3 regions of the Levilactobacillus zymae genome follow, and region 1 is predicted to be linked to each of the others. Evidence: riboswitches for the same ligand, from Rfam matches in the RefSeq annotation. Region 1 holds a riboswitch; each other region holds the start of a gene.
What was found. A riboswitch is a leader RNA that binds a small molecule or an ion and turns the genes downstream of it on or off. The one in region 1 is predicted to bind thiamine pyrophosphate.

Region 1 (7,314 bases):
AAACGGCGAGCTGCCCCCACCCATCTGCCAGATTAAGTGGGGCCCGTAACCAGGCACTAAACCCAGTCTGCAGGCTAAACGGCGCTCGTAACAGCCAGATCAGCCCCCCGGCCGCCACCAATAACAAGCCCAACGTGCCCAACGTTAATGGGCGTTCTAACGTATCACCGGGCTGCGACCAGTGCAACACACTCCACCGGTAGAGGTTACCGATTAATAACCCCACTACCGCTCCCACAGCTAATCCGGTTAGGCCGAGGTTCATCGCTAACCATTCGGGCGACCGGCCCACCTGTACGGTCGCCGGGTTGACATTCAATACTTGCAAGCCCAGGACCGCGATCCCCCCCGCCATTAAGCGGTCACTAGAAGCGGCGGTGACCCGGGCTACCAATAAGTAACTGACGACAAACGCCATCCCCAAAACTGCTAAGCCCAATGCGCCCGTTTGCAGCAGGAGCACGCCTTGCTGCAAACGGGTCCGGCGCAGTAGCCAGGTGGTCACGTGTAGCGTCTGGTAATAATAACCCGTGGGTTCCAGCCAGCTGCGGTTGACGAGATCCGCTAGGGTGCCCACAAGGACCAACGGAAAGATCAGCCGTAACGCCGTCAAGAGTACCCGGACCTGTTGATTTTTTCGCCACCGAACTTCCCCCGCAATCATCCATTGACCGAGCTGGCTTACTGGTTCACGCATACGCTGTCCCCCCAATTCCCCCCAATAGTACGGCACCACGGGCAAGCAACTCACCACTTAAGGGTTAGTTCGGTTACTCCGCGAACGCCGCTAGCCACGCCGCAATCTGGTCTAAAACGACCGGGGACGCATTGGTCCGTGTCGTGCATTGGTCGGCTTCCGCGAGAATCTCGGGGGCGGCGTTCGCCACCGCAATGCCTTGACCCGCCCACTGCAATAATGCCAGATCGTTACCAGAATCGCCGAAAGCTGCCACTTGGGTGCTCGAAATCTGCCAGTCACGTGCCAAGGCTTGCACCGCGGTGGCCTTATTAACGCCCGGTAACGACACGTTAAAGCCTCCCAAGCCGCTACTAGTCGCCGTTAGTTGTGGTGCAAATCGGTGGTTAAAGGCTGCCACCTGCGGGCGCACGTCGGTCCGGTGCCAGGTGACATCCAATTTCAAGATAGGGGCTGTCACCTGCGTTAGGTGCGCAACGTGCGTCAAACTGGGATAAAAGGCTTGTGATGCCCGAAACCGAGCACTCGTCACCGGTAACTCCGTGTACGCGCGGTCCGCCCCACAACTAATTAAGAAATTATCCGCCAAGCGCGGATCCCGCTGAATCCAGGTGATGGCTGTGCGCACTAACGGGGTTGGAATCACCTGTGTCTGTAAGACCTCACCGCGCCCAGTCACCGTTAACGCGCCATCTTCGACCACGTAGGTCAGCTCATGAACCGCTGCTAAGTCGCCGAACAACTCAACCACGTGATCGAGCGGGTCGCCGGTCGCGACGACAAAGTGACTGTCGTGCTGGGCCAACTTCCGTAAGAGTCGATCTAAGCGCGCGTGGTCGTAAGTGCCCCGGGGGTCCAAGAAGGTGCCGTCTAAGTCCGTCGCAATGAGTCGTGGTAGCATGTTTTTCAATCCTCCTGATCAATCGTGAAAGTACTTTCAGCATACCGATTTACTTCGGGTGACGCAACGCTCAGCTCTCGTGCGACGCAAAAAGGCCGCCCCGTCCCTGCGGACGACGCGGCCTTATTTAAACGTTTAATTAGTCATACTGCTCGATTGGTACGCGTGATTCATCAAAGAACGGGTTTCCGTAAATTCGTTTTCGTCGTGGAGGACCACCGTGATCACCCGGTGTTTACCAGTCTTCTGGCCAGTCCCCACAAAACAGTAGCCTGCCAGTGGCGTGTACCCGGTCTTCAAGCCATCGACGTTTAGCGATGCCTGGTAGTACTTTCGACCAGATAGCAGGTTGTTGTAATTATATAACGACTGCCCGTCAACGGTTTTAGACCCAATCTTCCCGTCGGTCACCACGCGCGGATAATCGTTGATCAGGTGCCGGGCGATCGTCGCCACGTCCTTAGGCGACACTTGATTAGCGTTAGCGGAACCGTAATTATACCCGAAAGCCTTCAAGTCGCTGTTTTCCAACCCGGACGCCGAGACAAAGCTGGTGTGCGTTAACCCCCAACTCTTGGCCTGGGCATTCATCTGCTGGATGAACTTGGCATTACTGCCGGCAACCCATTTTCCTAGAGCAATCGCCGCGTTGTTCGACGAATCCAGATAGGCAGCATAGTAGAGGTCTTTGACCGTATACTTATGACCACTCTTAAACTTAAAGCCACCGCACGCGGCATCGTTTCCCATGGCAATCAGCCCCTTGCTGCTGGTATTGACCACGTCGTTCCAGCTTCCCGAACTGCTATTAACCTTTTTGAGGGTCAAATAGAGGGTCATAATCTTGGAGACCGAGGCAATCGGTCGGGCCGTGTTGGCCGCTTTAGACCAGACCACTTTCCCGGTGCTGGCGTCCATAGCCACGGCCCCCTTAGCGTACTTCAGACCAAACGGGGCGGTTCCCTTGGTCAGATAGCCGTGCCAAATCCAGCCCTTGACAGAACCCGCCTTATTAGCCACGTACAGGTAAATGCCCTTCGAATTACCGTGCTTGAGGGTTGCTTGCTTGGTGGCGTACCAGGTGGTGTTGGGGTAGGTCTTCAGATTAGCCACCTTACGTGAATGGCTCTGATTGTACAATGCCCCGCTCGTGTTTTTCTTGTGGTAGGCTGTTTTAGCGATACTCTTGGACGACACCGTCGTATGCGTAGCCGCGTGAGCCGACTGAGGGTGGGTTAACCCAACTCCCATGGTCATGGTGACCACAAAGGCCAACGTCCCTAACTTTAACTTACCAATTGTCATGTCATAAGTCCCTTCTGATTCAAATAAGTTGTTTCTAATTTAGCATGGCTAGCTAGTTAAAAACACCGGTCAGCGGGCTTTGTAATCCGGCTGTTGTGTCTGTCATCTCCCTGTAATCCACCACTTGGCGGTCCTAAGATGGTCGCGCTCACAGCTCGATTCCCGCTTTTAAGGCATCAGGTTACCGTTCACCCGTTCTGCCCTACTAGCCTAACTAGTCCAGGGGCTCACTGGCTGGTGCAATAAAATTTAATCTTTTACTCAGTTGAATCCACGAGCTGTCTCGTGATTGGTCCGGACCATTTGGCGGTCACACTGTTGTTTGCCCGGACCATTCCCGGACTCAACAGCTAAAGCCTTAGATACGATTGTCACCCGTTAGCGGTTGCATTTTATCAACAGAATGGTTACGCTAAGAGTAATTTAAATCCGACTGGGGTGCCCGTATGGCTGAGATTAAACCCATTGAACCTGCTCTGGATAATTCCAGCGAAGGGACGGTGACTTATCAAGCAATTGGCCCCCACTATCAATTTAGTGGGGCCTTTTTACATTCGGGAACTCCTGCGGCAAATTTGAGGAGGAGACAGATTTATGGCACGTTGGCACGTTAAAGAGATTATTCTAGTCACAATTTTAGCAATTTTTATGGGGGTGATTTTCTGGGTCACCGGTCCACTCTACACCCTCTTGGGCGCCGCCTTAGCTCCCTTAGGACTCCAACCCATGGCTAACGACCTACTCTTAGGGCTCTGGTGCATGGCCGGTCCCTTAGCCGGCTTCATCATTCGCATCCCCGGTGCCGCAACCTTAGGCGAGTTTCTGGGCTCCGTCGTCGAAATGTTTCTGGGCAACATGTGGGGCGCAACAACCCTAATCTCCGGAATTGTTCAGGGAATTGGTTCCGAATTAGGGTTTGCCTTCACGGGTTACAAACACTACAATTGGCTGACGTTAGTGCTTAGTGCCCTGACCACCACGCTGGTGACCTTTGGGTGGGACTTTTTCCGCAATGGCTACAACAAGTATCAACTCGGCTTTATGCTCCTCCTACTCATGACACGGTTTATTTCCGTCTTTATCTTCGGGGGTGTGTTAACCAAGCTCATCACTAATCTGTTGAACCGAGCTCACATTCTAGCACCACGCGCAAAAGCTTAACTATTGGAGGAACCTATTTGGCGACCATTACCATTCAAAACTTAACGTACGCCCCGACGCACCAATCTCCGGTCTTACGGGATCTCACGGCCACCTTTACGGGCGGTCGTTTTTCCCTTCTAACCGGACCGTCGGGGAGTGGCAAGACCACCTTATTACGCTTGATGGCCGGCCTCACCCCATTACCGGCTGGTGCCACCATCACCTTTGACGGTCAGCCCTTGACCGCCCGGTCCCCGCGTCAGCGGTCCCGGACCGTGGCACTACTCTTTCAGGAGCCCAGCACCCAGTTCACCATGGACACCGTGGCTAACGAGTTGCGGTTTGCCCTGGAGAATCAACAGGTCGCTCCCAACGAGATGCCCCGTAAAATGACGGCGGCCCTAGATTTTGTCGGCATTCCCGATTTGCGCGACCGACAACTGATGCAACTTTCCGGAGGTGAGCAGCAAAAGGTCGCCTTGGCGATTATCGTGGCCATGGATAGCGACGTCATCTTACTCGACGAACCCTTTGCCAGCATCGATCCCGCCACCCGCCAGACCTTATTAGATCGCCTAGTACAATTGTGCCGTCAACGGGGAAAAACCATCATTTTGGCCGATCACGATTTGAGTGGCTACGCCCGGTGGATCGACCACTTAACGGTTCTTAACGCCGGTCAGCTCACTACCTTATCTGCAACTGCTACCCAGGCGCGTTTAGCAGCCTTCACCCCGGAACGCTTACAATTGACCCACGTTCAGATCCCGGCGACTAACGCTACGGCCGACCTGCAGGGCCACCACTTTGGTCTGGCTCCTCACGACCGTGTTTTAGTACGCCCCCAATCCCTGGCTCTCATGGCGCATAAGTTCACCTTGATTACAGGACCGAACGGTAGTGGGAAATCTACCTTCTTTCGCGCCTTGGTTCGACTAAGCCCCTACCAGGGACGCTTAACCTACCAAGGACGTGACATTCTCCGACTCCGCCGGCGGGCCTACGCCCGTCACGTGAGCCTGATGTTTCAATCAGCCACGGCGCAATTTCTCAACGTTACGGTTGCCGAAGAACTAGCCCTGTCGCAAAAATACGGAAACACCGCCTACTTCACTCCCGAACGGGTCCGAGCGGCCTTAGACCAGTTGCATCTCGCCGGTCGCGACGATCAGATTATCTATTCCCTAAGTAGTGGTCAACAAAAGAAACTGCAATTACTTTGTCTGTTGATAATGGCCCCAAATGTGCTCCTGCTCGACGAACCTTTAAAGGGACTCGACTTGCAGTCCGTGCACGCAGCGTTGACACTGCTAACCACCACCCAGCAGGATCTCAACTTGACCCTAGTGATGATTAGTCATCAACTGAGTGGTCTCAATGACTATGTCGATTACCACTTGGCATTAACCCACCAACAATTTGTTTATCAGGAGGCGACACCGTGAATCCCACGTTAAAATTAGCCACGATTGTGTTAATCGCCCTTGAGATTTCGTTCACTCAGGTCTGGTCGGTCAACGTCTGCCTAATCATCGTGGGCTTGGCCATTCTGTTGGGGACCCACGTACGTCTGCGGACACTGCTGTGGTTGACCATCGTCCCGCTCTTCTTCGCCAGTTCCCTGGTCTGGTCGCTGATGCTTCGGGGGAATGCCACCAATCACTTCTTGCTGGTGCTGTTTACCCGGACGTTTGTGTACGTCTACCTCGGCGCGACCTTTACCCAGACCACGACCACGCTTGAACTAACACGGTCGTTGGAGCAAAACGCCAAGCTTCCCTCAAAGTTCGCCTACGGGTTCCTGGCTGCCTTTAATCTCTTCCCCAAGATTCGCGCGGAAGTCGCCACCGTGCGAGCCGCCGCATTGATGCGCGGTCAAGTGCTGCACGTCTGGTCCCCACAGCTGTATTTTAAGGTCATTTTGACCGCCATGACTTGGTCCGAACAACTGGCCGACGCCATGACCTCACACGGCTACGTCGAGGGGGCACCACGAACCTACGCCGTGACGGTGCCCCTGCATCTTAAGGATTGGCTCTACTTCATCGGCAGTCTGATCTTGGTCCAAATCGGTCTCGTGATTGGTCTCCCCTAACTTGAAAGGAGTTTTTGATGTTTACCGCTGCCGCTCATACCGCCACGCTGACTGCCCAATTAGCTCTCGCCAACCGGGTAGCCACCCCAGAAAATACCCCGGATCTGCTGGCTGCTTTCCAAAAGAGTAGCTGGTACGAGCTTAACTTTTGGCAAATGGCGTTGGATCACGAAGATTGGCACGGCTAAGCTAACCTAGCGGGGCGTTCGATTGTTCAAGTTCACCGGGGTGCCTTATAATGGGGTTACACCGATATAGAAAGTGGTGAGTCCGTTGAAAAACTTGCGGCAATTATCCTTCTTAGAATTATTTGGCTTCTTAGCACTGCTCCTAGGGCTGGTGATCGCGGGCTACGCACTGTTCCATAATCCCGGAACGGTGACCAGCGGCGATGACATGTTTGGCGGTGCCGTGGTCTTAACCTTAGCAGCAGCATTCCTGCACCGTCGCTCGCTGGGGCTCCGCTTAAGTTTGATTGGTCTCAGCGCCCTTGGGTTGGGTTACTTCGTGTTCAGCCACACCCACGCCTGGCTGTGGACCATCGTTTTGACCCTGGTGGCAGCAGCGTTTCTAATTTTCTGCGTTGGCTTGCGCCACGATGTCCGTCAAAACCACAGCCATTGGCCACAATTTTAATAATCACCTAACTAACTGTGCCGAACCGGTCACAGTTTTTTTATGCCAAAAGAAAACAGGCCAACCGAAGTTGACCTGCTTCCCTGCTTGATAAACTACAAAAGACTGTAGTCATGTAATCATTATGATTACCGATATTTAGAGAAAACCCTACCGGTATTCCCGGTTCCAGATTAGTCCGCGTGATGCTGATGCGGCACAACCCGCGCATACGGCGGGTGACTTGGCCGGGATTGCGTCTGCAATTGTGTGGTAGACTCCTTGCCCATCAAAAACCATGACAGGCTGCTGACAACGGCCAACATCACAATGGCGACTCCCAGGCCGGTAATTACCCGTTTTAAATTCATGTTGCCACCTCATTTACCTCTTGTGTCGGGTTAAAAGCTAGAGTCTAGCTTAACTGCCGAATATCACAAAACGGTGACAGAACATCGAAAATCTGCTAACAGTTTCATCACTGTACGTTAACGGGGAATTGTCATATTGTGTTTTAGTTTACGCAATTTTACCGCAATCATCAAGTCTAAATCAAAA
Region 2 (7,314 bases), 2.0 Mb from region 1:
GCTGCGGCACCTGCCCCAATCCGTGATTCTAGGGATCCTCGGTATCTTTCCCATTCTAATTGGTCTCAAGACGTTGCTTAGCCACCCCGCCGCATCGGCAGCCCCGGACCTCGGCACGGTGCACCGCCGCTTACCCGGGACCATCGCCCTCCTGATCGTTTCGACCGGCGCCGATAACATCAGCGTCTACATCCCCCTGTTCACCCAGGCCACCACGCCGCAGGTCGGCATCCTGTTGGTCACCCTGTACGCCATGCTCACGCTTTTTTACCTGATTGCCCGGGGCCTGGCGCGTTTTCCCAACCACCGGTGGCTACAAAAAAACGAGCGCCTCATCACCGGCACGCTGTACCTGTTGATCGGCTGCTCGTTACTTTTCAAGGCTTACATCTGACGCCGCGCGAAAAACGGCCTGACCGCGTCTCCCCATTCCGGGAAACGGGCCACGCCGCTTTAATCACTATTAGATAAATTGGGGAAACCCTGTCAACGAGCGGCCCCCTTACTCTTGGTCGTTGACCGAAGCACTACTGGTGGCGTCCGGCGTTTCCGTCTCGTTCGCTGTCGGCACCGTATCGTCGCTAATGATTTCTCCCTGGTCGCCATAGTGCAGCCCGCGCGAAACCGGTTCGTGCAACCCCAATGCCGTCTGCCAAGCCGCCGTAGGGTGATGCACACGAGCCGAGATGTCGGTCACGTCAATCTGCCAGACGGCGACCTTGGCTAGCTTCTCCGGATGAATCGCCACGGGAATATCGCGCACGTAGCGGTGTAACAGGACGCGTAACGCGTGGGCCTTGGCGTTCACGTCGGTCAACGTGGTCACCTGACCGTGACCCATGACGCTACGAAAGGCCGGCCCGAACGCGCCTTCCTTGGGTGGCGTGTAGGTCAGGTGTTCATGACCCACGTCCGTCTCAAACCCAATCTTGGGATTAGTAGCCAGGTACCGCCCCTTTTGGCCATCACTGGTGCCGTGAACGTACAACCGGTAGTGCCCGTCGGCGGTCTCCTCGTAGCCGTAGTGCACCGGCACCACGTACGTTCCCACATCATCCTGTAACCCCAGTCGCAAAATCTTACAATGGTCGAGCACCCAATTAATGGTCGGGTGATCCAAGTAAAGTTCCTTACGCATGATAACCTCCTGTACTACTATGTATAATGCTAGTTAAGTCCTTGTTCATTATATCTGATTTCGTTACATTAATACGTAATTTTAAGTTAACCAGCATACTAAAACAGGATTACTCCGATAAATAATGGAATAGTCCTGTTTTTTGAAGATTCAATTGTATGCGGGTTTACTTGACGTGGGCATATAACTTCTTAAGTTGTGCAACATCATAAGAAGTTATAGGGTCAGATCCGAAATACATGTGACTTTGATTATCATTATTTAAATCTAAACCTAGCCCATTTTCAATTGCAGATGTAGCCATGTTTACTCGTTCATTATGAGCATAATTGTGTTTATCCATATAAGAACGATTTAATTTAAGATACGATGTACCACCCAAAATGTTTCCAAACACAAATGAATTTGAAAAATCATAGATAGCATCATTCGTTACTACTTTTCGAGTAGTTAATCGTAAATCAGCCTTTTTCTTAGAACTTGCCTTAAATTTAAGAACCCTCTTCGAATTCCATTCCTTAATCGCATCCTTCCAAATACCCTTGTAATGTTTAGAAGTAGAGTCGATGTGATAAGTAATTGTCCGATGGTCAAAGTGTAACTTACTTGAAGCGTTCGCCTGCGTAGTCCCACCAAATGCCAGCATGCCGACGACGACCGCACCAATCATAGCAATCTTCTTAATCAAAGTTTTCTTCATCATGATAATTCCCCTTTAGCAGTTGATACGCTCAATGTAGCATAGTGCCATGACACATTATGGCGTCAGCTGCTAACGGGTGGAATTTTTTTCGAATACAGACGTTTTTTGCGAGTTACTTTCAACGCCTATCCTGGCACCAAAGTATTTGCATATCAACGGATTAAACTACCGCACCGTCAGTCCAGCGCATAGAGCCGCGTAAACCGACTGGTCAGGTAGACCGCCAGACTCAGCAGGGCCAACAATAGCAACGTGGTCCCGCCGATGAAGTCTAACCGTTGGAGCCACGAGTACCCTAGCGTCCCGATCAGCCACCACGCAAAGTTCCAGCCCCAAGCCAAGCGCCGGTGCAGGACGAATACGCTGACCGCCAGAATGGCAAAGAGCGGTGTGAAGACCGCCCCGATGGCGTACAGGAAATTCTGGTAGTAGGCCATGGACACGCCCAAGGCAATCGCCCAGCCGACCACCGTGACCCCGACACCCCACAAATTAACGTGACCGCGGTGCCAGAGATTATTCAGGTTGGTGGCCGCCGAGTACGCGTCCATGAAGGTGGTGGTCACCGTCGAAAAGACGATCACCAGTAACGCCACCAAGCCCCATTGCGACTGCGCCAGCACCGCCGTAAAGTCGGCCTGCCCCGTCAAGACCACGGTGAACAGCCCGATGGCAAACATCGCCACGCTGCCGACAAAGTAACCACCGACGCTGACCCAACTGGCACGCCAGGGCTGGGTCGTTTTTTGCGTATAGTCCCCAATCAGCGGCAACCAGGAGAGGGCCATGGTCACGTTTAATTCGACGGCACTCCCGAAGGTCAATTGGCCGCCAGTGAGCGCGTGAACGTGGCCCTGGGCCATGATGCCACCCATCATCAGGAGCATCCCCACGGCCAGCAAAATCACCACCAGGTTGTTAATCCGAAACAACCACTGGTGGTCCAGTAACAACCAAACGATAATCAAAACCGCCACGATGCTGGCCATTATCAGCGTCGAGCGGTAATGAAACAGGTGCTGGGCGATGCCGTTCATCGCCACTTGGGCGTTAACGATCATCACGGCCGTCCACCCCAACAATTGTAACGCGTTAAGTAACGAGAACAGCCGCACGCCCCAGGGACCAAAGACGCTTTGGGTCACCCCGATGGCGGACTGTTGCCGTAGCGTCGATAGGTAGGCCGCCGGCAACAGGAACAAGCCACAGCCAATCAGGTGACCGACTAGAATCGCCAGCAAGCCCCGTTGCCACCCCAACGGCGCCACCAAAGTCCCTGTCACGATTTCAGCGATCGAGATCGCCGCCCCTAACCACAGTAAAAACAAACTCCGTAAGTGAATCGTCATGTCAGTTAAACCCCTTTATCCCGAAAAAAACGCCACCCGTTGCCGTACGCAAACGAAGTGACGTTTTCTAGTCTGGACACTTTCCTTCGCGAGTGTTAACTCAACAGGTTCAAAGGGATCGGACGGACGTCCATCTCAGCCATGACGGCACCCCTAGTGTTTTTTCGATTTAATTGATTACCTCTCATGATAAGCCGAAACGCCGCGAAACACAACGGCCGCTCTAGGATTCACCTTGAAAGACCTGACCTGGCGCTTCCGGGCCAGCCAGAAATGGGCTGGAACGGAGTGGGCACGGCTTCAAGCCCACAAATCAGGTCTTGAAGACCGGCCTTTGTCTAGGCCAGCGAAGAACACCGGCCAACACAAATTTCACTCCTGAGCCCATTTCTGGCTGCCCCTCCAGCTCGTACTAGTCATAATGGCCTCTTTTTACTGAACCATCAACGGATGGACACCCATTCTGAGTCACTAGTATACATCTTGGGTATGACACTTTACCTGTAAGTTCAAGCCATTGCCAACAGCTATTGCTTTTGCCGCGCCATGCGCCGGGCTAACCCGTTTTGGGTGGCCTGCACGGCTAACGGATCACTAAAGTCGATGCGCTTGAGCCGCGCGTACCGCCGCAGGTAGAATAACCAGGTACAACCGGTAAAGAAGAGCAGGAAGCCGAAGAGCATCCCGATTTCCGGCCAGGCCGTGTTCCCGGTCATCAACGTTTGCCGTAACCCCTCGACGCTGTAAGACATGGGGAGCCACGGGTGAATGGTTTCAAAGAAGTGGTTGGACAACTGGATCGGGTAGGTCCCCGCCGACGCGCCCAATTGCAGGACCAAGAGGACCATGCTGAAGAACGAGCCGGCCTTACCGAAGACCAGGTTCAACCAGGCCACGATGGTCATGAACGTGGCCGCCGCTAAGAGTAAGACAATCAGCGTGGCAAACGGGTGAATCGGCCGTAAGCCGTCAATGACCATCATCAACGTAAACATGATGCCGGTCTCTAATAAGACGAAGAGACCCCAGATGCTGGCCTTGCTGGCCCACCACTGAATCCCCGACTTCGGGAACCGGCGGGGCGTGTAGAGATCAAACATCATGTTCAACGCTAAGGCGCCCACGAACAGGGACACGCACATCATGTACGGCGCCATCCCGGTCCCGTTGTTCGGCACGTCGTCCTTATCGGTATGGGTCGTGGTCACGGGCTTAGCCACCTGCGCGTAGGTCAACTTCGACGGGTTCAGCTGCCCCTTATCAGCCGCCGACCCCAGCTTGGTCGCCAATTGTTGGTTCCCCGCCTGGACCTGGCCGCCGGCTTGTGCCGCTTGGCCCGCGCCGCTTGCCAGTTGCTTAGCACCGGTTGCGGCTTGCCCCGTCCCGGTGGCCAGCTGGTTGGCCCCACTGGTCAACTGACTGCCATTGGTGGCCAGTCGGCCTAAGCCCGTGGCGACCTGTTGACTGCCGTTAGCGAGTTGTGAGACCCCGCTGGTCAGACTCGGCAGCTGCGTTTGCATCTGTTGCAGGCCACTCGCCACCTGGCCAGCACCGCTGGTCAACTGAGCACCCTTTTGGCTCAGCTGGCCGGTCCCGGTCGTGAGTTGTTGGGTCCCGCTAGCCACCTGATCAGCGCCGCTAGCGAGTTGTTGGCTCTTTTGGTTCAGCGCCGTGGCCCCGGTCGTTACGGTCTGGAACCCACTAGTCAGTTGCTGGCCGCTGGTGGTCAACTTGGCCGTGCCGCCCGCTAGGCTCCGGGCCCCGCTGGCCAATTGATCGACTCCCGTGGTGAGACTCGGGAGCGCCGCATTGACCTGCGTTAAGCCCGTGGCCAACTGATCTGAACTGGTGGCCGCCGTTTGCAGGCCCCCGGTCAACGCCTGCGAGCCACTGGCCAGCTTCCCGACGGTCGCCGCTAGCTGGTCCTGTTGGCTTCCGGCCGCCGCCAACGCCTTGGTAGCCGCCGGATTGGTCGTAGTGGCGGTAGCGTCACTGATGGCCGAACTCAGGCTGCCCAACGCTGCGGTGATGGCCGTGGTATTGGCCGACTTATCGACGGTGGCCAGCACGGCGGCCTTCTGCGCGCCGGTGAGCTTCTGGGCGTCGGCCGTCGCGGCCACGTCCTGGTGTAACGAACCGCTGGCCTTGACCGCCGTTTCGAGCTGGCCCAACGCGGTCTTCACGCCGGTCATCCCGTTAGCGCCGGCTTGTTGCTTGGCCGCCGCAATGGCCTTGGTGGCCGCGGCGGTGCTGGTCGTGCTTTGACTCAGCTGCTTTTGGAGGGCCTGCAGGTTACTGGTCAACGTCGCGCTATTAGTACTCAACGTCTTTAACCCGCTATTGAGACTCGTGGCCCCCGTGGCCAGCTTGGTGGTCGACTCGTTCAGCGTGCCGGTTTTCGACTGGAGCTGCGCGACGCCCTGGTTCAACTTGGTGGCACCGCTATTGACACTGCCGACCCCGTTGACGTAGGTGGTCAGGCCCTGGCCAAACTGGTTGGTCCCAGACGCTAGCTTAGCGGTCCCCTGGCCGAATTGCTGGGTCCCACTGGCCACCTGCTGGGCACCCCGGTTAACCTTGGTGGCGCCGGTATTGACTTGTTGCGCCCCGGCCACGTAGCTGGTGACCCCACTGTTTAGGCTCTGGGCCCCTTGGCTCAATCGCGTGACCCCGGACGCCAACTGGTTACTCTTAGCCAGCAGTTGGTCTAAGCCACTCACGACTTTCTGGTTGCCCGCCTGTAGCTCGTCGACCCCGGCGATGTATTTGTTCAAACCCGTGGTCAGCGTCTGACTCCCGTTTTGCAGCTTCAACGAACTGCTGGCTAAGGTGTTCAGGTTAGTGGCGATCTTCTGATTGGCCGCCTGTAATTTCCGACTACCGGTCGCCAACTTTTGGTTCCCTTTCGCGGCCGTGCCCATCCCCGTGTCCAGCTGCTTGATGGCCCCAAACATGGTCTTGGCGTACAACTTGGTCACCTGATTGGCGACGTTGGCCCGAATCGTACTCATCGCCGACTCGGACATCTTGCTGGCGATGAAACTCTGGCCGGCACTGGTATCGTAGTGCAGATTCATGGTCTGGGGCTTTTGGTCCAGCAGCGTGGTCGCGTTCTGAGAAAAGTTCTGCGGAATCGTCAGCACCATATAGACTTTTCCCTGCTTTAACCGTGCGTGTGCTTGACTGGCCGGCATCGCCTCGAAGTCGAGGGCCTTAGAATCCTTCAAATTTTGCGTTAAATTTCGGCCCACACTGAGGCGCTTGCCCTGATAGGTCACGGGCTGGTCCTGATTGACCACCGCGACCGGCAAGTCGCCCGTCTTCCCGTACGGATCCCACATGGATTTCAAGAAGGTCACCGCGTAGATCGACGGAATGAACATGATGACGCACAGGACGATGACCATGAACTTGTGTTGCCGCAGATAACCCCATTCCGCTTTAAACATTGCATTACTCCCTTTATGCCGATTTTTGATTAATTGAGTGATTGTTTAACCTTCGAGCGAGCCGCCGCTGATTGCTGATTTCCTGAGCCTTCAACGACGACCAACTATGCTATAGTAGGGGCAAGAATACGCGGTCCCCAACCATGCACGAGTTACTATAATCGGTTGCGCACCGCCTGCCCACATCAAAAACGCCAAGGTTGGGGTATAAACCCCAGATTGACTAAAATTGGGGTGTAACTTAAAGGAGATTAATGATGATGACGACGACGGATAAACGCGTTTTACGCACACAACGGGCGTTAACTCAGGCCTTAGAGGATTTAGCGATTCACCATGATTATCAGGATATTACCGTAACTAACCTCACCAAGGCCGCCGGCATCAACCGTAAGACCTTCTACCTGCATTACAATTCCATCGACGACCTAGTCAACCAATTCGCCGACCAAATCACCCACCAGCTAGCCGCCATCATCCATCAGCACCCCATTAAAACGGTCTACCAACACCCCGGTCTCCTGTTAGACGACTTTGTCGACTTCGCCGAGGCGCACTCCGCGGCGGTCAAACGCCTGTTATTCTCCGACGACTACAGCCGGTTTGCCAACCGCATCGAACGCCAACTGACCCAGGTCCTGGCCGATGCGATTCGGGACTCCTACCCGCTCAATC
Region 3 (7,314 bases), 220 kb from region 1:
CAAATTTATGACGAATTCAGCTCGCCCACTGCACCTATCTCGTGGGGGAGCTGTTTCCGCTTTGATGGCCGTTTTAGCCAACGTTACGTAATCTCAAAACTGTTACGTTTTTCCAATCTTACCCAACTCTAAGGCAACTCAAAAATCGTTAACGGCCATCCGGTCGTTAACGATTTTTTTATGGTTTATTCGTATGCTAAGGCTTCGATCGGATCAAGCTTGGCGGCCCGACTCGACGGTGCCAAGGCGGCTAATAGGCTAATCACAATCGCCACCACGATCCCGAAGATCAGGTAGTTCCCCGTGATGCCAATAATGCTGTAGCCAATATACTTGGTCGCGACGTTGTTGGCTAAGACCGCCACCAATTCGGTGAAGACCAACGCCAGGATACTGGAGAACAGTCCCAAGAAGAAGGCTTCCGACAAGAACAGGTTCTTGATGTCGCGGCGCCGAACCCCTAAGGCTCGCAGAATCCCGATTTCCTTGGTTCGTTCGGACACGCTGATGTAGAGCACCACGATGATCATAATTGCGGAGACTAGCAGCGAGATGCCGGCAATTGCGGCCAGGACGTAGAACGCCAACTGGATATAGGTGTTCAACGTCGATACGGTGGCCCCGGCCCCGGTCAACTGATACCGGGCCTTGCCGTTGCTGGTCTTAAGCGCGCGGATCTTGTCCTGCACGCCAGTGACGTGACTGAAGCCAGCAATGTCGACCGTCGCGAAGTTGGCCCGGAAGGTCAGGTGCTTGCTCTGGTACATCTGCTTGATGGTCTGAAGGTTGGTCTGTAACTGACCACTGCTCCCATCGGTCACCCCGCTGACCGTTAATTTCTTGGTCATCACGGTCGGAATGTTGTGCTTATCCATGGCCGTTAGGGAAACCTTAACCGTCTTGCCCACCAGCCGATAAGGATGTTGCTTATTGAATTTCTTGGCGAAATCCTTCGACAACATCACTTCACCGGTCTTGGGGGTGTGACCCTTCTTGACGCTCTTGGCCAACATCTGGTCGGTGACCGTTTGGACGATCTGCGCCGTCGAACTGGTACCGTTACGTTGGACCTGGGCCCCCTGAGTGTAGAAGCCCAGTTGGACCTTCTTGACGTGGTCGAGCCGCTTTAAGCGCTGCACGTCGGCGGTCTTCATCTCAACTTTCTTAGGGTTCTCACTGGTGGTCTTCTGGGCCACCTGAACGGCGGTAGGCTTAATCTGCGAATAGATTTCGTGATTAATGTAGCCCTTGACCCCGCGACCTAAGCCCAGCATCAGAATCACACTGAAAATCCCGATGGACGCCCCGAAGATGATCAACAGGTTGCGCCCCAAGTTATAGCGCATATGTTGTAAGGCCATGCGGACCATCGCCAGAAAGCCCAGGTGCTTCGCGGGCATCTCGGCATGGTCGTTAACCGGAAACGGGTCTTTCAGGTTCTCGTCGCGGTCGATGACCCCATCGGCCATGTGCACGATCCGCGTCCCGTGGTCGGCAACCTCTTGCGAATGGGTCACACAGATCACCAGTTTGCCGCTGGCCGCGATGTCGTCCATCAACGCCAGGATTTCCTGGGTGTTCTGCGAATCCAGTGCCCCGGTAGGCTCATCAGCGATGATGATGTCGGGGTCCGAAGCCAAGGCCCGCGCAATGGCGACCCGTTGCTTCTGCCCCCCCGAAAGTTGGTTGGGGTGCTTATGGCGGTGTTCCTTTAACCCCACCTGATCCAACAACTCGGTGGCCCGCTCGCGTTGCTCCTTGCGGCTGAGCTTGGTCATCTGTAGCGATACCATCACGTTGTCCAGGATGCTGAGGTGGCTAATCAGGTTAAAGTTCTGGAAGATAAACCCAATCGTTTGCCGCCGGAAAGTGTCCAGTTGCTTCACGGACGCGTGACGCAGCGACTCACCGTTCAGCAGGACGTCGCCCTCGTACTGGGCGTCCAACCCACCGATGATGTTCATCAGCGTGGTCTTCCCACCCCCGGACTCGCCCAAGATCGACACAAACTCGCCGCGGTCGAACTTCAGGCTGATTCCCTTTAAGACGGGAAAGGGTGTTTTATTCATGTAGTAAGACTTGTGAATATCTTTTAGCTCTAAAAAGCTCATAGGTACAGGTAACCCCCCTTTAATTCAGTAATATCCTGAACGATAACCTATTTCGGGCTAAAACGCAATTATTTTGCCGGTTTGGTGAACGCCGCGCGCATGGCGCGAATCGCGGTCTGGGGCTGGTCGTGGCGGGTCAAAAGCGTGATCACCGCCACACCGGCCGCCCCGGTCTGAGCGATGGCCGGTAACGACTCGAGGGTCACCCCGCCGATGGCCACTACTGGGACCTTGGACTGGGCCACCAGTTGAGCCAGACCGGCCGTCCCAATCACGGGATCGGCATCGTCCTTGGAGACCGTCGGGTAGATGGGACCACTCCCCAAATAAGCAATCCCGTCGATCTGGTTAGCCGCAGCGACCTCGGCCGCCGTCGAACACGACAATCCCACGAACATCTGGCGGTCGTCGGTGGCCGCCAAGACTTGTTGAATGCGCTCGTCGCTCTGACCCACGTGAATGCCATCGGCGTTTAGCTGCAGCGCCATCTCGACGTCATCGTCGACGATGAACGGCACGTTGGCCGCCCGGCACTGATCGCGCAGGTCGCGGCCTAGCGTCAGCCGTTGTTCGGGCGTCAGCGTGCTGGCCCCCTTGTCGCGAAACTGGTAGGCCGTGATACCGGCCGCCAGCATGGTGGCCAACACGTCGCGTAAATCTCGGCCGGGCACGTCTTGACTGCCCGCCACAAAGTAGGCCCGGAGCAAGCCGGGTTCAAAAGTTACTGACATTATAGCGTTCCCCCTTGATTGTAAGCCCAATGGTTCAGCGGTCCGTGGCCGTGGCCAACCTCGATGGGGTGGGCGATGGCCGCGGTGACGTAATCCTTACCCAAGCGAATCGCCGTCTCGAAGTCGGCGCCCTTCGCTAGCTCGGCCGTGATGCACGACGACAGGGTGTCGCCCGTGCCGTGGGTCCGCACCGTGTCGATCCGTGGGGCACTCAGCCAAAACGACCGACCGTCTTCAAGCAGGACAAAGTCACTGGCCTGATCCGGCGTGGTCTCGTGACCGCCCTTGATGATCACGTTCTTGGCCCCTAAGTTCTGTAGCTCAACCGCCGCGGCCTCCATCTCTTCTTTGCTATCGAGGGGCAGCCCCGTCAGACGCTGGGCCTCCAGTAGGTTGGGCGTCAAGACGTCGGCTAACGGAATTAATTCGTCACGCACCGTCGCCACGGCGTCGTCGGCGAGTAAGGCCGCGCCGCCCTTGGCAATCATCACGGGATCGACCGTCAACGGGCCGAAATGATAGCGTTTGAGATTCTCCACGACCCCGTGGACGTGTTCGGCGTCGGCCAGCATCCCCGTCTTGCAGGCGCGGATCTGGAAGTCATCGGCCAACGACGCAAACTGCTCGTCGATCAGCCGCTGCGGTAAGGCCAGGAAGTCCTGGACCCCCTTGGTATTTTGCGCCGTCACCGCCACGACCACCGCCGTCCCGAAGACGTGGCGTTCCTGCATGGTCTTAAGATCGGCCATCACCCCGGCGCCCCCACCGCTGTCGGTCCCCGCAATGGTTAGCGTTTGGGGAAATTCATTTGTCATTTGTCTGTCATCCTTTCAGCCTATTCGTAGGCCGCCACCGCCTCAATCTGGGCCACGGTGGTCTGCTGCAAGGCGTCCATTAATTTGATAATAAAGGTGCCGGCTCCCATCTGTGGGTCCGCCTGGGCAACCCGTTGGCCGATGGCCGCAAAGACCAAGTACGCGGTCTGGGCCGCTTCGAAGTAGTCGTCCTCAATCGCACAGAAGGCCGCCACGATACTGGACAGCATGTCGCCGGACCCCACGTACGTCTGGAACAGCGTGGTCCCATTGATAACCTGTACGGTGCGCGTCCCATCGGTAATCACGTCGGTCGGACCGGACAGGATCACCGTACACTTTTGCTTCTTGGCGCAGGTCTCGGCAATCGTGGCTAAATCACCAGTGCCTTGACCGGCATCGATGCCCTTGGCCTGCCAGTCGATCCCGGCTAAGGCCGCAATCTCACCGGCGTTCCCCCGTAGCACGTCCGGCTGAAAGGCCCGAAACAGATCTGCGGCCACCTGTGCCCGGTACTTAACGGCCCCCACCGCTACCGGGTCGACCACCAACGGCTTATGATACCGGTTGGCCAGCTGACCGGTCACCTTGATCTGGTGAACCTGCGGCGTGGTAAAGGCGCCCAGGTTCAAGCAGACCGCCTGCGACATCTGCACCATCTCGTCGGCCTCGTCGACCTCTTCGGACATGATGGGCGACGCGCCAATCGCGTTGATCCCGTTGGCCACGTCTTGAACCGTCACGAAGTTGGAAATGTTGAACACAATCGGATTTTGACGCCGTAAATCGTCCAGTAAACTGATTTTCATGTTGCAAATACCCCCAAAGATAGTTGTGCTAATCCTAGTGTGCCCCGCTCACCCGGCCGAAAAACACCAAAACGGCCACCCATTCGTCAAGTGAACGGGTGGCCGTCGCCAGTCAAACACGTTCCCTTCGCAAGTCTGGACTTGACAGGTTCAAAGGAATTGCGACAAGGTCACATCTCAGCCCGCGTGCGGACACTCCTAGTGTTAGTTATCTTTAGCATAGCATGTTGACGCGTCACGTCAACGATTCTTAGATTAATGGGTGATTCGTTGGGCCGCTTGACCAGTCAGCCGCCAGATCCGGTCCATGGTCTTATCGGACAAGAACCGCCGGGCTAACAGGATTTGACTCCCGGTGCCGGCGTGGTACCGGGTCTTAGGCCGCCGGGCCAGGGCCGCGCGGTCAACCAACCGGGCGATAACTTGCGGTTCGCTGGCGTAGCGCTTGGCCGCCGTCAGAATCGCCGCGGCCATGGTCGCGGTCTTGGCGTACGGTCCGTCACCCGAGGTCTCGTGGAGGTGGGTCGCCGCGATGTCGGCCCATTCGGATTGAATGCTGCCGGGTTCGATGACGGCCACGTGAATGCCGTGGGGCTGGAGTTCTAGCCGTAGCGTGTCCGAGAGACCTTCTAAGGCGAACTTGGACGCCACGTACCAGCTGGCCATGGGTTGCGCCACCTTGCCGTCAATCGACGTGATGTTGATAATCCGGCCGCTGTGTTGCTGCCGCATCATCGGCAGCACCGACTTGATCAGCCGCGCCGCCCCGAAGAGGTTCACGTCGAACTGCCCCAGCGCCTGCTTAATGGGTACGTCCTCTAGCGCGCCCAGCAGGCCGAAGCCCGCGTTATTAACTAAAATGTCGATGCGCCCGGTCTCACTCACAATCCGGTCGACCACTTGTTCCACGCTGTCGGCGTCCGTGACGTCCAACGCCACCGTGGTAATCCCTAAATCGTCTAAATCATTCATGCGGTCGACCCGCCGAGCCCCGGCGTATACCGTGACCCCGTTACGATGTAAATTCCGTGCAATGGCGTTGCCAATTCCCGATGACGCACCCGTCACCAGGGCAACTTTACGATGATGCATGGCCAAGCCCCCTTAAATTTTTCGATACCTGGATGTTGGGAAAGACTAAACGCTTCCGGAACAGTCAGCAACGGGCTGGAACGGAGCGGGCACGGCTTTGAGCCCGAAATTCGGGTCTCAAAGTCCGACCTTTGTCTAAGCCGTCTACTCACTAGTCATGGCTAAATCAGCGGTCTTCCACATAGGTAACTTAATTGTACCCAAAAGCACCCAGACTAGCTATGAAAGCGGCCCCATTTTAATGATTTTTTTAGTCCTGCAGGCGTCCCGCCCCGTCTGGCGGCAATCTTTGGTATAATGGTCAAGATTAATAGGTTTCAACTGTCACTATATAGGAGAAAATCAATGAGAAATTATCAAAAACGCGACGATTACCGGGACAACTACCGCCGGGGCCGCCGCAACGACCACCGGGACACGCCCCAGGTCGAAGTCGAAGAGGGCCAACGTTTTCCGCTGACCATCAAGAAGATGGGGATCAACGGCGAAGGCATCGGCTACTACAAGCGCATGGCCGTCTTCGTGCCCGGCGCGTTGACCGGTGAAGAAGCCGTGGTGGAAGTCACCAGCATCTCTCACCGTTACTTGCGGGCCAAGGTCCACCGGATTCGCAAGGCCAGCCCGTACCGCGTCGAACCGCGCGACAGCTACGCCGATCAGGTCGGTGGCTTCGAGCTCGAACATTTAGCCTACCCGCAACAACTTGAATTCAAGCGCGACATCGTCCGTCAATCGCTGGAACGCTACCACCCTTATGGTTTCAAGGATTACGATGTCCGTCCCACGCTGGGGATGGCCGACCCGTACGCCTACCGTAACAAGGCCCAGTTCCAAGTCCGTCAAGCCGCGGATGGCACGGTCCAAGCCGGCCTATACGCCGAACGCAGTCACGATTTGATCGACCTGCCCACCTGCTCCGTGCAGATGCCCGTCACCATGACCGTGATGCGCGCGTTGGTCAAGATGCTACAAGACTTAGAAGTCCCGATTTACGACGAAGCCCACAACTCCGGCATCGTCAAAACGCTGGTGGTCCGCGCGGCCGCCAACACCGACGACGTTCAGGTCACCTTCATCACCAACTCCAAAAAGCTGCCCCACAAGCACCAACTCCTGTTGCGGATGGCCGACGAGCTGCCCCAAGTGACCTCCGTGATGCAAAACATCAACCCGGGCAAGACGTCATTGGTCTGGGGCGAGGAGACCCAACACCTGGCCGGTGAAGAAACCATCACCGAAAAGCTGGGCGGCCTGGCCTTCAAGCTTTCCGCCCGAGCCTTTCTCCAACTCAACCCGGCCCAGACCGAGGTCTTGTACGACCAGGCGAAGAAGGCCCTGGACCTGCAACCCGGTCAAACCGTGGTCGACGCCTACTCCGGGGTCGGCACCATCGGGCTGTCGTTAGCCGACGTGGCCGCCGAAGTCCGGGGGATGGACGTTATCCCCGAAGCCGTGGCCGACGCCAACGCCAACGCGGCGCTTAACGGGATCACCAACGCCCACTACGAGGTCGGCACCGCCGAAGATCTCCTACCTAAGTGGGCCGTGGCCGGGTTCCGGCCGGACGCCATCGTGGTCGACCCACCCCGCACCGGTCTGGACGGTCACCTGATGGACACCATCTTAGCGATTCACCCGCAAAAGTTGGTCTACATCTCCTGCAACCCCTCGACGCTGGCCAAGGATTTAGATACGTTGACCGACGATTACCGCGTCGACTACATCCAATCCGTCGACATGATGCCGCAAACGGCCC

Region 2: it holds a riboswitch for thiamine pyrophosphate, as region 1 does, so the genes downstream of both, cytX (putative hydroxymethylpyrimidine transporter CytX) here and RI501_RS10390 (ECF transporter S component) in region 1, are expected to answer to the same signal.
Region 3: it holds a riboswitch for thiamine pyrophosphate, as region 1 does, so the genes downstream of both, thiM (hydroxyethylthiazole kinase) here and RI501_RS10390 (ECF transporter S component) in region 1, are expected to answer to the same signal.

What each region holds. Positions count from the first base shown of each region.
Region 1 is NZ_JAVLAS010000001.1:2,177,093-2,184,406, forward strand. Features, by position in the region: gene RI501_RS10375 (PTS transporter subunit EIIC) at 1-697, opposite strand, end outside; gene RI501_RS10380 (HAD-IIB family hydrolase) at 771-1,598, opposite strand; gene RI501_RS10385 (D-alanyl-D-alanine carboxypeptidase family protein) at 1,734-2,903, opposite strand; TPP riboswitch at 3,328-3,419, shown strand; gene RI501_RS10390 (ECF transporter S component) at 3,498-4,064, shown strand; gene RI501_RS10395 (ABC transporter ATP-binding protein) at 4,082-5,491, shown strand; gene RI501_RS10400 (energy-coupling factor transporter transmembrane component T family protein) at 5,488-6,141, shown strand; gene RI501_RS10405 (hypothetical protein) at 6,159-6,329, shown strand; gene RI501_RS10410 (hypothetical protein) at 6,406-6,777, shown strand; gene RI501_RS10415 (hypothetical protein) at 6,951-7,127, opposite strand.
Region 2 is NZ_JAVLAS010000001.1:186,810-194,123, forward strand. Features, by position in the region: gene RI501_RS00735 (cadmium resistance transporter) at 1-394, shown strand, start outside; gene RI501_RS00740 (pyridoxamine 5'-phosphate oxidase family protein) at 503-1,138, opposite strand; gene RI501_RS00745 (zinc metalloprotease) at 1,305-1,841, opposite strand; gene cytX (putative hydroxymethylpyrimidine transporter CytX) at 2,018-3,190, opposite strand; TPP riboswitch at 3,255-3,355, opposite strand; gene RI501_RS00755 (YhgE/Pip domain-containing protein) at 3,718-6,639, opposite strand; gene RI501_RS00760 (TetR/AcrR family transcriptional regulator) at 6,900-7,314, shown strand, end outside.
Region 3 is NZ_JAVLAS010000001.1:2,400,463-2,407,776, forward strand. Features, by position in the region: gene RI501_RS11460 (ABC transporter ATP-binding protein/permease) at 186-2,111, opposite strand; gene thiE (thiamine phosphate synthase) at 2,180-2,842, opposite strand; gene thiD (bifunctional hydroxymethylpyrimidine kinase/phosphomethylpyrimidine kinase) at 2,842-3,657, opposite strand; gene thiM (hydroxyethylthiazole kinase) at 3,678-4,466, opposite strand; TPP riboswitch at 4,571-4,676, opposite strand; gene RI501_RS11480 (oxidoreductase) at 4,722-5,558, opposite strand; gene rlmD (23S rRNA (uracil(1939)-C(5))-methyltransferase RlmD) at 5,904-7,314, shown strand, end outside.